3 regions of the Neobacillus sp. OS1-32 genome follow, and region 3 is predicted to be linked to each of the others. Evidence: a T-box and tRNA genes for the amino acid it is inferred to sense, from the RefSeq annotation. Region 3 holds a T-box; the other regions hold tRNA genes.
What was found. A T-box is a leader RNA that pairs with one kind of tRNA and senses whether it is charged. The one in region 3 lies ahead of argS (arginine--tRNA ligase), so its partner is inferred to be a tRNA-Arg.
Positions count from the first base shown of each region.

Region 1: it has a tRNA-Arg gene. The T-box ahead of argS (arginine--tRNA ligase) is inferred to sense a tRNA for this amino acid. The anticodon was not compared.
Region 2: it has a tRNA-Arg gene. The T-box ahead of argS (arginine--tRNA ligase) is inferred to sense a tRNA for this amino acid. The anticodon was not compared.

Region 1 covers NZ_CP133263.1:4,043,578-4,046,859, reverse strand. Annotated here, with positions in the region: gene RCG24_RS19800 (sugar-binding transcriptional regulator) at 1-140, opposite strand, end outside; gene RCG24_RS19795 (glutaredoxin family protein) at 273-524, opposite strand; gene rpoN (RNA polymerase factor sigma-54) at 639-1,961, opposite strand; tRNA gene RCG24_RS19785 (tRNA-Arg) at 2,138-2,209, opposite strand; gene clpP (ATP-dependent Clp endopeptidase proteolytic subunit ClpP) at 2,415-3,017, shown strand; gene RCG24_RS19775 (HPr family phosphocarrier protein) at 3,208-3,282, opposite strand, start outside.
Region 2 covers NZ_CP133263.1:1,528,514-1,531,795, reverse strand. Annotated here, with positions in the region: gene RCG24_RS07790 (IS1182 family transposase) at 1-1,089, shown strand, start outside; gene RCG24_RS07785 (hypothetical protein) at 1,196-1,618, opposite strand; tRNA gene RCG24_RS07780 (tRNA-Arg) at 1,855-1,928, opposite strand; gene RCG24_RS07775 (YwaF family protein) at 2,153-2,902, opposite strand; gene mutS (DNA mismatch repair protein MutS) at 3,092-3,282, shown strand, end outside.
Region 3 covers NZ_CP133263.1:3,031,318-3,034,599, reverse strand. Annotated here, with positions in the region: gene RCG24_RS15035 (TetR/AcrR family transcriptional regulator) at 246-860, shown strand; gene RCG24_RS15030 (alpha/beta-type small acid-soluble spore protein) at 1,083-1,337, opposite strand; T-box leader at 1,445-1,655, shown strand; gene argS (arginine--tRNA ligase) at 1,707-3,282, shown strand, end outside.

The sequences.
Region 1 (3,282 bases), 1.0 Mb from region 3:
GTTAGATCAAGACTGCCGGCTAAACTTCTTCTTCCCACAGGCTGCAAATATCTGATAGAACGAAGGATCGCATAGCGTTTTTGCAACACTGGCAGGAAATCAGGTAATAGTCTTTTGGTAATATCAATAAAAGACTGCATCTTTGCTTCTCCTTTATTATTATATGCAGTTGGTCAAAAAATGTCCATCATAGACATATTATGTCCCGCCTGCTGCAAAAAAATCACCCCGTCTACGTTTTTTATTGTAGCAGTAGTGATGGCCAATTTCAATCATTTTGCTCCATTTTGCAAGCGGTTACTTATGTCAATTTTATTAACAATTCCATAAGCAACCTCTTCACCGTCGATATGGACGACCGGAATCATCAAACCATAGCGCTCGGTGAGTTCGTCACTTGTCTCAATATCCACTTCCTCCAACGTAAAATGATATTCTTCCCTCAACTCGAGCAAAACAACCTTCGCTTTATCACATAACGGACAACGTTTCCTCGAATATATCGTTACGACTCGTCTTGGCATATTATTAGAATTCCTTTCTAAACTTGCGTTTGCGTGGTAATACTTGGTATTTTGTCCACTCCAGACGGACAAATGTCCACGGATGGTGTCAGGCACCAAATTAAAGACACCAAATTAGTTAAATCTTTTTCTCTTGGATGAGGATGGGATGCCTAGTTGGTCACGGTATTTGGCGATGGTTCTGCGTGACACGATGATTCCTTCGGTTATTTTTAATTGTTCCACGATGTCTTGGTCGGACAGTGGTTTTGCTTTGTCTTCCTTTTCGACTAAGCGGGTGATGGCCTTTTTAACTTGGGCAGAAGAGGTTTGTTCATCGCCGCCAACCGTTTGGATCGTGCTGGTAAAAAATGATTTTAAGGTAAAAGTGCCGATCGGTGTTTGCACATATTTCTCGCGGACAGCCCGGCTGACCGTTGATTCATGAATATCCAGTTCGGCTGCCAGCTCCTTCATCGTCATAGGCACCAAGCTTTCAGGGCCATTTTCAAAGAAAGCGGTTTGCTTTTCAACGATTTTGGTGACAACCCTTGTCAATGTTTCACGGCGCTGTTCAATGCTTTTCTGAATCCATTGATAATCCTGAACCTTATCTTGTAAGAAGCGGTTAACCTGCTGATCCTGATTCTTAAATTGGTTATAGTACTGCTGATTAAAGCTGATTTTCGGGAGCATATCGTCGAACATTCGAACCGTTAAGCCTTCAGGAGTTTGTTCGACAATCACGTCCGGAATGATATAAGCGGAAGTTTCACTCCCCAATACAGCACCCGGCTTTGGATCCAATAGTTGAATTTCATCAAAAACATCCTGGATATCCTTTAGCGTTACCTGCAGTTCCTTGGCAATTTGCTTCCATTTCTTTTCCGCAAAGGGGACAAAATAATCGGAAATGATTTTCTTGGCCAGTTCATTATCGGGATATTCATATTCCACTTGGATAAGCAAGCATTCTTGCAGATTTCGTGCTCCAATTCCAATCGGTTCCAGCGACTGAATCATCATCAAGCAAGCTTCAACCAATTCTTGGTTTACTTGCAGCTTTACTGCAATTTCAGCCAAATCTCCGGTAAAGTAACCGTTTTCATCCAAGTTATAAATTAAATGGCGAATCACGCGTAATTGGTCATCTGATAACGCTTTTATATTAAGTTGCGATATTAATTGTTCTTCTAGTGAAAATGGTTTGGCAGCAATTTGTTCAATCCAGTCCTTTTCCACTTTTTGATGCTTCCGACGATTTCGGTCTATTAGGGGATTCATCGGCTGCACATTCACTTGGTCAATTTGGATTAAAGGATTTTCAAGTGCCTTATTCTCCAAAAACTCCGTCAGCTCTTGCGTAGAATATTGCAACAAAGCAATTGCCTGTGACAACTCTTGAGTCATTGTGAGCTTCAGTGTTTGCTGCTGCCATAAACCTGCTTTTAAATTCATAACACTCCCCTCCTTAAGGTTATTTTACATGAAACAAGAGCTTTGGTGTATGGAAAATTGTTCAATCTTCAATTTTTGTTTTCAATTGTCAGAAAATACAAATAACAAAAAATCGCTTATTAAAAGAAAAAACCTCCTATCACACAGATAAGAAGGTTTCCTTGAGTGTACCCTAGCGCCCTCGGAGGGAATCGAACCCCCAGTACAAGAACCGGAATCTTGCGTGTTATCCGTTACACCACGAGGGCTTAATATTAGCGACTTACATATTATAAGTCACTTTGCTTCACTTTGCAAGTGCAAATTTTGTTTTAAATTGCAGCCTAATTGGTTAAGCTGATTGAAGGAAAGATGGCGAAAAAAATGAAGGGTATATTGTTTGACCTTTATTGACCATTAGTGTATGATAACAATACATAGTTTTAAGCCTTTTAATTAAAGGAGGAAAGAAAAATGAATCTAATTCCTACAGTCATTGAACAAACAAATCGCGGTGAAAGAGCGTATGATATTTATTCCCGTCTGTTAAAAGACCGGATCATCATGCTTGGAAGTGCCATCGATGATAACGTCGCCAATAGTATTGTCGCACAACTGCTATTCCTGGAAGCGGAAAACCCAGAAAAAGATATTACCCTTTATATTAACAGCCCAGGCGGCAGTATCACTGCCGGTATGGCCATTTATGATACGATGCAGTATATTAAGCCGGACGTATCGACGGTCTGCATTGGGATGGCGGCCTCCATGGGAGCATTTTTGCTGGCAGCTGGTGAAAAAGGAAAACGGTTTGCCTTACCAAATGCCGAAGTCATGATTCACCAACCTTTAGGCGGTGCCCAAGGGCAGGCAACGGAAATCGAAATTGCTGCTAAACGCATCCTTTTCTTGCGCGAAAAATTAAACGGTATTTTAGCCGAACGCACCGGTCAGCCGATTGAAGTGATTCAGCGCGATACTGACCGCGATAACTTCATGACAGCTGAGAGAGCAAAGGAATACGGTTTGATTGACAACATCATTTCCCGCAATATCTTGGACAAAAAAGATAAATAAAAACAAAAAGCGCAAGCGCCTTGGTTAGCCCCTCGAAAAAGCCATCGCTTTTCCTTCGTGCGATGCCAATGCTGACGAAGCTTTCCTTGTGGTGCTAGACAATTTTCAAAGAACAACCAGCGTTAACCTGTTGGTTGTTCTTTTTTACAATAAAAAGGGCTAACCCATTGGCCAGCCCGCTTGTTTATGTTTAGTGATCCTTTTCGATAAAATCAGTTAACGTTTGAATCGCAGTCTCTTCGTCTTCCCCGTCAGCAATGATCGT
Region 2 (3,282 bases), 1.5 Mb from region 3:
CTTACAGAAGAAATTGAAAAGGAAACAGATACAAAGATACGTAAGGAGAAGCGCCAAGAACGCAGTAAATGGAAGAAACCTCTCAAGCTGATTCGAGAAAACTTCTTACCTCGACTGGCTAAATACAAGGAACAGAACGAAATTTTTGGTGACCGTAACAGTTATTCCAAAACGGACAAAGATGCGACCTTTATGCGCATGAAGGAAGATCATATGAAAAACGGCCAGCTTAAACCGGGGTATAACGTGCAAGTGGCCACGGAAAACCAGTTTATCTTGTTTTATACCATTCATCAACGGCCTACAGACACGCGCTGTTTTATCCCACATTTGGAGAAACTGGCATCTACTTCTTTACCAATGCCCAAAACAGTCATAGCTGATGCAGGTTATGGAAGTGAGGAAAATTATGTCTATGCGATTGGAGACGAGAAAGAACCACGATTTGATTTTCTCATTCCTTATGGTTCCTATGTGCAAGAAAAGACGCGTAAATACAAAAATGACATCAAAAACGCGAAGAACTGGACTTATCTTGAGCAAGATGATTGCTTTATTTGCCCAAATGGAAGGAAAGTGACGTTTAAAAAATACCAAAACAAAAAGAATCAATCCGGTTATGAGCAAAGCTTCAAAATATACGAATGTGAAGACTGTACAGGTTGCCCGTTGAAAGCAAAATGCACAAAGGCAAAGGGAAATCGGCAGGTTCACTGGAATACCGTCTTCGAAGAAATGAAAGCGAAGGCAAAAACAGCCCTTGAATGTGAAGAAAAAGCCGCTATCTACGCTCGACGCAAAATCGAGGTAGAAAGTGTGTTCGGTCACATCAAGGGCAATCGGTCGTTCCGCAGATTTTCATTGCGGGGGCTCGACAAGGTGCATATCGAGTTTGGGATTGTGGCATTAGCCCACAATATACTGAAAGTAGCAGGCATCCGCCAGCTACTTTCAGATAAAAGTCGAAAAAATACAAAAGCAAGTGGAGAAAAACGTGTCGTTTTTCTCCACTTGCTTTATTTTAGGGACTTATCGGACAGCCCCATGAGCCATTTTTCAATTCTTCTTATAATAAATTTCTTTACGTAATTTTTCTCTCCTGTTTGTTGTTTGTATAAAATAAAAACACGCATCAACGCGTGCAAGTTACTTTCTACGGGCATGCCATAATATTTTCGAACGGTCCAATTCTTTTTTATTTTACTCTTTTTAATTCACGAAGTTCTGTTTCTTGTTCAAGTGAACGCAAGGCCAATGATTCGAGAATCTTATCTTGTCGTTCTTGACCTTCTTTTAAGGAGGTTAGTTCGCCGTGCACTTTATGAACATCCATTGAAAGAGATTCTAACTTTGCGTTTGTTTCCTCTTGTCGGTGGATTACAGCTTTTATCAATTCTGTGTTTTCATCGAGTTGAGATTTAACAGTATCAAGTTCACCCTTAACGGCAACGAGATCATTTTTAACAGTACCAAGTTCATCCTTAACAGCAACGAGATCATTTTTAACAGTACCAAGTTCATCCTTAACAGCAACGAGATCATTTTTAACAGTACCAAGATCATCCTTTACCCCAGTGATTTCCTTCAAAAGCCGTTCGAACATTTGTTCTACAGTCATTTCTTATTCCTCCTCATATTTAAATTTATTTATTTAAATGATATCTTTCATGTTTCCTCGTTTGGATTCTTGATACTCTCCCATAGAGTCCCACTCTTATGATAACACAAGTACCTTTTAAAATGTGGACAGAAAAAACAAGGTGTGTGCTAAGGGAAGAATACTTGGAGTGAAGGATAATAGTGAAATTTAATACAAAAAATAGAAAAACCCTCGCAATGCAAGGGTTTCAGTGACGTCCCAGAGAGGATTCGAACCTCCGACCTACAGTTTAGGAAACTGTTGCTCTATCCAACTGAGCTACTAGGACATGATAATAATTTATTAACTTTTTGTTTCACTAATACCTTGTTCTTTGTCGTCCTGATCTCAGAAAGACTACTCAAGGAGCGGCTCGATCAGTACGCTGTAGCAAAGTCAGGGCAGCAATTTCGATCGTGCTCTATCCAACTGAGCTACTAGGACAAATATGAACTTATTAATGGAACGTTATCTATTATAAAGAGTTAGCCCGGAAACGTCAAATAAAAATTTTTAACGGGGAAGACCCTTTGGACGAATCGGTTTATTTCCTGCTTTTTTTCGAAATAGCAGCCAAATGAGTAAACTTAAGGCAATAAGCAGTCCTTCCATCGAAAAAATATAGTTAGGATAAGGTCCTAAATAGTCCAGCAAGCTGGCACTCTCTGGCTTATGGCGTAAAAACATATAATTGCCGTTCACCAGTTTATTAACGGCCATGATTATCGGCAGTAACACATTCAAAAACAACAGCAGTTTTACCACAGACCAGATGGTCGGCCGATAGCCTTTCACCCAGGTAAAATACAACGGCACCCAAATCATCATAAAATGAGTAAAAAAGAAATGCAAAAAGCGAAAATGTGGGAAATCATAATACAAGAGTGGTGTAACTAATGCTTGAGTTGCCCCCAATAGCCCAGTGAATAACAGAATTTCATAAACCCATTTTTTCTTGGTTAATAACAAAATAATCGTTAAAAGTAAACTAATGCTGCATAATTCTAATGGAAGCGAGTCACTGACATGCCAGATTCTATTTCGGATCAACCAGACATAGTAGGTAACTTCAAAAAGAGTGAGCAATATCGCTAATCCAATTTCGCTAGAACGCCAATCCTTCGCTCTTAGTTTTGTCCGAAATAAAAAAATCCAAGCCGAAATGATCAAGAGAAATGCTAACATAATAAAATGATTAGCAGAAAACATTATAAATGGATTTTCCTTATAGCTGCCGCCAAACCACTCCATATTGCCCACCATCCCTAATAAAATCATAGCATGTAATGGAAAGAAATTGAATCTGAATATTACGACATTAATTTCTGCATTTATATGTCTCATCGGCCTATTCACTTAAAGAAGATTTTTCATTCTCATAATGTAAGCTCAGTTTATGTTATAATAGATTGTCGAAGATACTCGAAGAATTTAAAGCAGTGGAGGGTCATGATGACAGCTTACACGCCAATGATACAGCAATATTTATCAGTTAAGGCAGATTATCCGGATGCCTTTTTATTTTTTCGCTTAGGCGACTTTTACGAAATGTTTTTTGATGATGCGATCAAAGCTTCACAGGAATTAGAAATTACTTTGACTGGACGTGACGGCGGGGCGGAGGAACGAATTCCAATGTGCGG
Region 3 (3,282 bases):
GGCAGCTATTGTCCGGTTTTTTAAACTTATTAGAAGGTTAGGGTTTTCTTAGCGTATAAAAGTGCACAAAAGAAAGTTTCTCCAGCATGGGCACCAAAAAACTATGCTTTTTGGTGAACTGAAACTATGCCTTTGTCTTTGCTCTTTGTGGTTTCCAGTTGGCGAGGATTCTTGAACATTTTCCAAAAAGTTTACAAAAAAAATTGAAAGCAAGTTTGTGCTGTGCTATAGTTGAATTAAGAAAAATGACCAAAAAACTAAATTGGTCAAAGAGGAGGGAAGTCATTTGGCTCCTGACCGCAGAAAGAATGATTGTAGAAGCAGCAACAAAGTCCTTTTCATTATTTGGTTATAAAGCAACGACAATGGACCAAGTGGCGAGGCTTGCCAATGTCGGAAAAGGAACGATTTATACTTTTTTTAAAAATAAAGAAGAGTTGTTTGAGGAGATTATCTCCACTTTAGTAAAAGAAATGATAGCAGAGGCAGAAGCGGTCATTCAACCTGGTCTGCCTATAACGGAAAATGTTCATCGGGGGTTATTTCGGATCCTGGAGTTTCGATCCAAGCATCAGTTAATGATTAAACTGGTTCAAGAAGAAGCAGAGATGGGAACATTGGCTGTTTCCGAGATGCTTCGGCATGTCGAAGATGAGATTATTGCTTACTTAAAGAATAAACTGGATACCGCAATTTCCAAGGGGTCGATCCCTTCTATGGATACAGAACTAACAAGCTTTTTGTTGTTGAAAATGTATATTGCCTTAATTTTTGATTGGGAGAAAAACCATGAACCGCTTAGTTCGGATCAAATTGCCCAAATAATGAAGGTGTTCCTGCTTAGAAAGCTCCCGAATTAATGGCTATGGGACCTTTCCAAGTATGGAAAGGTAAGAAATGTCCCATAGGAGAGGTCTATGGGACATAACCGCAATTATTAACCTTAGATTTGTCCCACAGCATACGAATATGGGACATGATAAATATATTATCTAATCACTTTGCCCCATAGGCACCGCTTAAGCCAATATTTTTACATGATGAATCTAAAACGTTACGGTTGACACATTCAGCAACCGGTACTATTGCTTGTTGCGCAGATTTTGCTGGGCCATTTTGACAAGTTCGCGAACCATGCTGCCGCCCAGCCGGCCGCCGACTTTTCCGGCCTGTTGGGAAGTTAATTGCCCATTGTAGCCCTTTTTCAGCGGTACTCCTACCTCTTCCGCCGCTTCAAACTTTGCTTCCTCAGGGCTCTGTGACTGGACAACCTTCGCTTTTAACTTGTCTAATTCTGCACGGGCCCCGGGAACAAGAATTTTATTTCTTCTGGCCATCTAAATCCCTCCTTCTCCTTAGGATAACCAGCTTCAAAAAAAAATCATCAGCAATGACTGGATAAATTAGATTTCTTTCAGTATAATATCTTGTAAAACAAGTCATACTAAAATCAATGAAAAAGAGAGTAGTTATCTGGGATGTTTAAGCGAATCAGGGATAGTGCAAGCCTGGTACGGACGAGATAATGAAACGCACTTTTGAGATGCCGCCTGAACTAAGTAGGGTAGGCCGGAGAACTCTCCGTTACAAAAAGAAGCTGGTTCATTAGAACAATTAGAGTGGTACCGCGGGAAAAATAAACTCTCGTCTCTTTTCATGGAGACGGGAGTTTTTTTACTTTATACAAATATAGGAGGTCAAAAACCATGAATTTTAAAAAAGAATTTGCAGAAGTGCTGGCTGAACTGCTTAACAGTGAAAAAACAGCCGCTGAACTTGAACTGCTGATTGAAAAACCAAAAAATGCAGCGCACGGCGATTTAGCCTTTCCTTGTTTTACACTGGCAAAAATTAAACGGAAGGCGCCCAATCTAATAGCCCAAGAACTAAGTGAACAAATCAAGGCGCCAATTTTTGAAAAAGTAGAGGTAGTGGGCGGTTATATCAACGTCTTCCTAAATAAAAAGCTTGTTTCAGAAAAAATTATCAGCCAAATTATCACCCAAAAAGGGGAGTTTGGTACACATGATTTTGGGCAAAACGGCAATGTTACCATTGATATGTCCTCACCAAATATTGCCAAGCCGTTTTCAATGGGACATCTGCGTTCCACCGTTATTGGGAATGCCATCGCCCTGATCGTTGAAAAATGCGGCTATCAACCAATTAAAATCAACCACCTTGGCGACTGGGGCACCCAGTTTGGTAAGCTGATTACCGCCTATAAACTTTGGGGCGATGCCGACAAGGTGAGAGCCAATCCGATTTCCGAATTATTGGCTCTTTATGTAAAGTTTCACGAAGTCGCAGAAACGAATCCGGCGCTGGAGGATGACGGCCGCGCTTGGTTTAAAAAACTTGAAGATGGCGACGCGGAAGCGGTGGAGCTTTGGGAATGGTTCCGCGATGAATCGTTAAAGGAATTCTCACGGATTTATGATCTATTGAATGTAGAATTTGATTCTCTTGCCGGTGAATCTTTTTACAATGATAAAATGGACCGGATCGTCGACATGCTGGAGGAAAAAGGCCTCCTGGTGGAATCCAATCAAGCCCTGGTTGTTGAATTAACAGAAGAAGGACTGCCGCCATGCCTGATCAAAAAGTCAGACGGTGCAACACTGTACGCAACGCGTGATTTAGCTGCTGCCCTATATCGGAAAGAAACGTATGACTTTGTCAAATCGCTTTATGTCGTCGGCCATGAGCAAAGCCTGCACTTTAAACAGCTAATTGCTGTATTAAAGAAAATGGGCTTCGAATGGGCTGGAAACATGGCACATATTCCATTCGGGATGATGCTGACCGGCGGTAAGAAAATGTCCACCCGGAAAGGCAAGGTTGTCTTATTAGAAGAAGTGTTAAATGAATCAATCGAAATGGCCCGTCACAATATTGAAGAGAAAAACCCAACGCTTGCCAACAAGGATGAAGTAGCCAAACAAGTTGGTGTCGGTGCTGTCATTTTCCACGATTTGAAAAATAATCGGATGAACGATATTGAATTTTCTTTAGAGGAATTGATTCGCTTTGAGGGAGAAACAGGTCCGTATGTACAATATACGTTTGCCAGAGCATGTTCGATTTTACGAAAAGCCAATTGGCAGGCTGATGCTGCAGTACCGGACTATCATACTTCATGGGAGAAAGAATGGAAGGTTGTCAGCCATTTACTTGAGTTTCCAAATGTTATCAAACGCGCTTGTGACAATCTAGATCCTTCGCAGATTGCCAAATATGTGATCGATCTTGCCCAAGTGTTTAATAAATACTATGCTGAAG